Regions from separate parts of the Micromonospora sp. PRAS1 genome, predicted to be linked through region 2. Evidence: riboswitches for the same ligand, from Rfam matches in the RefSeq annotation. Region 2 holds a riboswitch; the other holds the start of a gene.
The links. A riboswitch is a leader RNA that binds a small molecule or an ion and turns the genes downstream of it on or off. The one in region 2 is predicted to bind thiamine pyrophosphate.
Positions count from the first base shown of each region.

Region 1: linked by a shared signal. The riboswitch ahead of AC507J_RS22785 (ECF transporter S component) and the one ahead of thiE (thiamine phosphate synthase) in region 2 are both predicted to bind thiamine pyrophosphate.

Region 1 is NZ_JCANNB010000027.1:21,455-24,857, reverse strand. It holds gene AC507J_RS22790 (ABC transporter ATP-binding protein) at 1-1,184, opposite strand, end outside; gene AC507J_RS22785 (ECF transporter S component) at 1,311-1,907, opposite strand; TPP riboswitch at 1,975-2,080, opposite strand; gene AC507J_RS22780 (permease) at 2,477-3,403, shown strand, end outside.
Region 2 is NZ_JCANNB010000014.1:75,898-79,300, forward strand. It holds gene thiO (glycine oxidase ThiO) at 1-517, opposite strand, end outside; gene thiE (thiamine phosphate synthase) at 511-1,137, opposite strand; TPP riboswitch at 1,132-1,241, opposite strand; gene AC507J_RS15610 (ThuA domain-containing protein) at 1,573-3,403, shown strand, end outside.

The DNA.
Region 1 (3,403 bases), on a different contig from region 2:
GTGTACGGGTTGGCCCCGGCGAGCCGGCCCAACCGCAGCCGTTGCAGCAGGTGGTCGACGCGGTCGCGGACCGCCGCCTCGGTCGCCCCGGTCCGCCGTGGCCCGAGCGCCAGTTCGTCGAAGACGGTGCCGGTGACGAACTGGTGCTCGGGATCCTGGAAGACCGAACCGATCCGGCGGGCCAGCGCCGGGGCGGGCCAGCGGTGCGGGGGAGTGCCGGCGTCCGGGCCGGCCAACTCGCGGCTCGCGGTGACCCGGCCGGTGACCGGCTTGAGCAGTCCGCCGAGGAGCAGGGCGAGGGTGGACTTGCCGGCACCGTTGCGGCCGAGTACGGCGAGCGCCTCGCCGGCGCGTACCTGGAGGTCGGTTTCGGCAAGCCGGGGCGGCAGGCCGAGCCCTTCGGCGGTGAGCAGCACGTCGCCGGCGGGTGCCACGGCCGGCCGGGGCGGCACGGGGCGGCCGGGTACCCAGACACCCTCGTCGGCGAGCGCGTCGCCGTACCTGCCGAAGACCAACTCCGGCGTGCCGTCCGCGCGGACACCGCCCCCGGGCTCCAGCACGATCACCCGGTCGACCAGCGGCAGCGCCTCGGCGACCCGGTGTTCGACCAGGATGAGCGTGGTGTCGTCGGCGAGCGCACCGGCGACCGCCGAGCGGACCAGAGCGGCGCCGGCCGGGTCGAGATTTGCCGTCGGTTCGTCGAGCAGCAGCAACCCGGGGCGTAGCGCGAGCACCCCGGCCAGCGCGAGGCGCTGCTGCTCGCCGCCGGAGAGCGCCGCGGTGGGCCGGTTTCGGTGGTACGGGAAGCCGACCCGGGTCAGGGCCTGGTCCACCCGGGGCCAGATCTGTCCGGCCGGTGTGCCCCGGTTCTCCAGCCCGAACGCGACGTCGTCGCCGCACCGGGCCATCACCAGCTGGGTTTCCGGATCCTGGAAGACGATGCCGACGCGCTCCCGGGCCTCCTGCGGCGGCAGGCCGTCGACCTCGATCGTGCCCTCCTGCTCACCGGAATCCTCCGGCAGCAGTCCGGCCAGCGCCGCCAGCAGCGTGCTCTTGCCCGCCCCGGAGGGCCCGAGGAGGAGTATCCGCTCACCGCGCTCCACCCGCAGGTCCACGCCGCGCATCGCCCAGGCCCGCCGCCCCGCGTGCCGCCACCCGAACCCCCGCAACCAAACCCCACCCACCCGAGCCCCCCTCTCCCCGTACCGCCCCGCCCGCCCCTCGCCGTCCGACCGCCGCGCTGATCAAGAAGCTTGCGTCCGGCGACCGCAGGCCGGCCGACGCAAACCTCTTGATCAGCAGGGTTGGGGTCAGACGAGGGCGCGGTCGCGGCCGGCCGGGAAGCGGTCCAGGACGCCGGTGCCGGCCAGGGCGCGGGTCAGGTAGTAGCCGCCGGCGCCGGCGATGACGGTGGCACTGACGACGGTGATCAACGCGTACGGGATGCGGTAGGTCGCGAGGTCGCGCCCGGCGTTCCAGTAGATGAAGTCGAAGAGCGCGGCGCCGACGCCGGTCGCCGCACCGGCGAGCAGCGCGGTCGGCAGGCGGAACGAGCGGTACCGGAAGGCGGCGAAGGCCAGCTCGGCGCCGATGCCCTGGGCCAGGCCCTGGAGGATCACCAGGCTCGCCCACTGGCTGCCGAGCAGTGCCGAGACGATCGCGGCGAGCAACTCGCAGTAGAGCGCCGCGCCCGGCTTGCGGATCACCAGAGCGCCGAGTACGGCCGGCACCAGCCAGACGCCGTAGATCAGCGTCTGGGCGGGCGGGAAGAAGGCGAACGCCGCGTCGGTGGCGGACCACACCAGGCCCCAGGCCCAGAAGATGACGCCGAAGGCGACCGCGATCACCGAGGCGACCACGATGTCGATGGTGCGCCAGCGGTTGCTGTCGGTGGTTGGCACGATGATTGCTCCCAGTCCAGTGTCGAACCAGGCAAGACGCACGCCCGGCCCGGCGGACGCCGGACTGTGGCGGGCTGGAGGTGGACCGAACTCCCTGCGCTGGCATTACCCAGATCAGGTACGGAGGGTCTGCGGGCGGACCCGCACTCTCAGCGCTGTGCGCTCCCCTGTCGGAGGTGAAGTTGTCTCGCCGACGCTAGCACCTCCCGAGATCGACGGACAATGTGATCTCCACAGGTCAACCGGGCTGTACGCGGGCCTGGCCGACGGAAGGCGGATCGCACACGAGCGTGGCGACCTGTCGATGGACCGGCCTGTGCCGGTAGTCTCAGGCCGCTGCTCCGCCACCGGTCGGGCGGCACAGTGCAAAGGCCCGCCACCGGCGGGCCCGCAGAGCGCGAAGACCCCGCGCCAACGGCAGCGAACCCGCAGAGCGCCGAGACCCGCGACAGCAGAGCGCCGAGACCCGCGACAAACAGCAGCGGCACCAGCCCGAGGGACGACAGGTGAGCACAGGCACTGACCACGCCGCACCGGAAGGTGGGCCGGAGGAGCATCCGGCCGGCGGGGTGGATCTGGCGGGTCGGCCGGAGCCGTCCGGCGAGCCGGGTCCCCGGCGGTGGCTCGGCGACCGGATCGGCTCCGTGGAGGTGCTGGCGGCGCTGCTGATCCTGCTGATCATCTTCCGGGATCCGCTGGCCGCCGCGCTGGACACCCCCCGGTTGCAGACCTGGACCACGGTCTTCGTCTCGATCATGGTGCAGGCGGTGCCGTTCCTCGTCTTCGGGGTGCTGCTCTCCGCCGTGATCGCGGTCTTCGTACCCCGGTCGTTCTGGGCGCGGGCGCTGCCCCGGCACCCGGCCCTCGCCGTGCCGGCGGCCAGCGCGGCCGGGGTGGTGCTGCCCGGCTGCGAGTGCGGCTCGGTGCCGATCGCCGGCTCGCTGATCCGTCGGGGCGTCACCCCGGCCGCCGCGTTGGCCTTCCTGCTCGCCGCCCCGGCGGTGAACCCGATCGTGCTTACCGCCACCGCGGTCGCTTTCCCGAACAATCCCGAGATGGTCCTCGCCCGTGGCCTCGCCAGCCTGGTCGTCGCCATGGTCATGGGGTGGCTCTGGTTGCGGCTCGGGCGTACCGAGTGGATCAGGATGCCACGCCGGCCGGAGCTGGACGACGTCTCCCGGGGCCGGGCCTTCTGGTCCGCCGTCCGGCATGACGTGACGCACGCCGGTGGCTTCCTGGTGCTCGGCGCGATGGCCGCCGCCTGCATCAACGTGCTGGTACCGGAGCGGTGGTTGCAGACCCTCGCCGACAACGCCTGGCTGTCGATCCTGGCGCTGGCGCTGCTCGCCGTACTGCTCTCGCTCTGCTCGGAGGCGGACGCCTTCGTCGCGGCCTCGCTGTCGCAGTTCTCCCTCACGTCCCGACTGGTCTTCCTGGTGGTGGGGCCGATGGTCGACCTCAAGCTGATCGCGATGCAGGCCGGTGTCTTCGGCCGACGCTTC
Region 2 (3,403 bases):
GCCGGCGCGGGTCCACCTGGTGGTCGGTGGCGGCGAGCGCACCGCCACGCACCCTGGGCGCCAGCGCCGGTTCGCGCTCCCGCAGCTGGGAGGGGCGCAGCGGCGTCACCGGCAACCCCAACCCCTGCTGGTACGCCCAGAGTCGGCGCGCCTCGGCCAGGTCGTCGGCGGTGAGACCGACCATCAGGGTGCCCTCGGTCCGGTACCCGAGGTCGGTGCCGGTCGCCTCGGTCAGCTCGGCGGCGAAGCCCGGCCAGCGCGCGGCGGACTCGGTGAGCAGCCCGGTCAACTCCCGCTCACCGAAGTACGCCTCGGCCACCGGCGCCAGCATCCCGGCCGCGACGTGCGACGCGCCCGACCCGGGGGCGGGATCGCGCACGACGACGCGCAGCCCTCGCTGTGCACACCGCCACGCGATCGCCAGCCCCACCGGCCCCGCCCCCACCACCACCACATCAGGTGCAAGGAAGGGCCCCTTGTTAACGCCTGCGGTAGAGGAAGGGCCCCTTGTTAACACGAGAGCCCCCGGAGCAACTCGGCGGCGGCGCGGGCCGGATCGGCGGCACCGGAGAGCGCCCCGACCACCGCCACCCCGTACGCCCCGGCGGCTCGCAGCGCCGGCACGTCCTGCGCCGTCACGCCGCCGATCGCGACCACCGGCACGTTCACCGCCTCGGCCACCGCCCGGACACCGGCCACGCCGATCGCCGGCGGCAACCCGTCCTTTGTGGTGGTGGCGTGACAGGGCCCCACGCCCAGGTAGCTCGCTCCGGCGTCGACCGCCGCGACGGCCGATCCCGGTTCCCGCGCGGTCGCGCCGAGCACGGCGGTCGGGCCGAGCACCAGTCGCGCCGCCGCCACCGGCAGGTCGTCGGCGCCGACGTGGCCGCCCGCCGCGCCCGCCGCCAGCGCCACGTGCAGACGGTCGTTGACCAGGCAGGTCACCCCGTACGGCGTGCAGAGCCCGACCACCTGCCGGGCCAGGTCGTACGCCTGCCGGTCGGTCGCGGTGTCCTCGACCCGGACCTGGACGACAAGCTCGGTGTGGGCCACCGGAAGCACGGCCCGCAGCACGGTCAGCGGATCCCGCCCGGGTCGGGTGTCGGTGATCAGATGCAGTCGTCCCAGGGACGGCACGGCAACACTCCTCCCTGCGCCGGCATTACCCGGATCAGGTTCGACGGTCGGGGGCTCACAGCCCCCCTCTCAGCCCGGTGCACCGGGCTCCCGTGGGTTCGTTGGGTGACACCGTACGTCGTTTCGCCGGCCGCGCCAACCCCCGTCCGGCAGGGTCGGAGGGACCGGGTCCAGCCGATGCATCCCGGCTTTTCATGGCTTGGCGACCGAAAAAAGACACCGACATGCAACGACTTACACCAATTTATAAAGCAGCTCGTTACCCAAACGTTACAAGGGTGCGTCTTGCCCGAAACTAATCGACGTACGCAAATTAAATGATCGGATCGGCTTCTCGCCACCAAGACCTCGCCCGTCAGGTATGAGCGCTCGGACCGACGCGGAGTGACCACCGCCGCCCACTCCGACCTGCTGCCCTCGACAGAGGAGAACCCCGTGCCCCGACCCCGTCGTGGGCGAGCAACGCTCGCCCCAGTGACCGTGGCGCTACTCGCCCTCGTACTCGTCCTCACCGCCACACCGGCCCAGGCCGCCAGCCGTACCGCCCAGGCCGTCAGCCTCGCCCAGGCCGCCAGCCGTACCGCCGAGGCCGTCAGCCTCGCCCAGGCCGCCAGCCCCGTCCAGGCCGCCAGTCCTGCCCAGGCCGCCAGCCGTACCGCCCCGGTCGCCGCGGCGGACGCGGAGCCGTACTCCGTCCTGGTCTTCTCCAAGACCGCCGGGTTCCGGCACGACTCGATCCCCGCCGGCATCCGCGCGATCCAGCAACTCGGTGCGGCGAACGGGTTCACCGTCGTCACCACCGAGGACGGTGCCGCCTTCACCGACACCAACCTGGCCAGGTTCAAGGCGGTCATCTGGTTGTCGACCACCGGTGACGTGCTCAACGCCAGCCAACAGACGGCCTTTGAGCGCTATGTACGTGCCGGTGGCGGGTACGTCGGTGTGCACGCCGCCTCCGACACCGAGTACGACTGGGCCTGGTACGGCCAACTCGTCGGTGCCTACTTCAACAGCCACCCGGCCAACCAGACGGCCACGGTCAAGGTCGAGGACCGCTCCCACGAGTCGACCCGGCACCTGCCGGACCGGTGGTCCCGCTACGACGAGTGGTACAACTTCCGCACCAACCCCCGCTCCCGTCAGGTGCAGGTGCTGGCCTCCCTCGACGAACGCTCCTACAACCCGGGCAGCGGTGCGATGGGGCACGACCATCCGATCGCCTGGTGCCAGAACTACGACGGTGGCCGGTCCTGGTACACCGGTGGCGGGCACACCCAGGAATCCTTCGCCGACGCCGCCTTCCTCCAGCACCTGCTCGGTGGCATCCAGACCGCAGCCGGGGTGGTGCACGCCGACTGCGGCGCCGGCCGGGCCGCCAGCTTCGAGAAGGTGACGCTGGACAGCAACACCAGCAATCCGATGGAACTGGACATAGCCGAAGACGGTCGGGTCTTCTACATCGAGCGGGACGGCCGGGTGCAGATCATCAAGCCGGACACCGGCCAGACCGTCACCGCGCTGCGGCTGAGTGTCTTCGCCGGCAACGAGGACGGTCTCCTCGGCATCCGGCTCGACCCGAACTTCGCCAGCAACGGATGGATCTGGCTCTACTACGCCCCGAGCGCGGGCGGGTCCCGCAATCACCTGTCCCGGTTCACCGTCACCGGTGACACGATCAACCCGTCGAGCGAACGGGTCGTCCTACAGGTGCCCACCCAGCGCAACACCTGCTGCCACATGGGCGGGTCGATGGTCTTCGACTCCGCCGGCAACCTGTACCTGGCCACGGGAGACAACACCAATCCCTTCGAGTCCAGCGGATACAGCCCGCTGGACGAGCGCTCCGGCCGGGCGGACTACGACGCGCAGCGAACCGCCGGCAACACAAACGACCTGCGCGGGAAGGTGCTCCGGATCCGGCCCCAGGCCGACGGGACGTACACGATTCCGGCGGGGAACCTGTTCGCCCCGGGAACCGCCCGGACCCGGCCGGAGATCTACGCGATGGGCCTGCGCAACCCGTTCCGGATCGGCATCGACCCGGTCACCAACGTGCTCTACGTCGCGGACTACGGTCCGGACGCCACCACCGCGAACGCGAACCGGGGCCCGGCGGGCCTGGTGGAGTGGAACATCGTCGACCGGCCCGGCAACTTCGGCTGGCCGTACTGCCACGGCAACAACCAGGCGTACAACGACTACCAGTTCCCGTCCGGCCCGAGCGGGGCGAAGTTCAACTGCGCCGCGCCGGTGAACAACTCGCCAA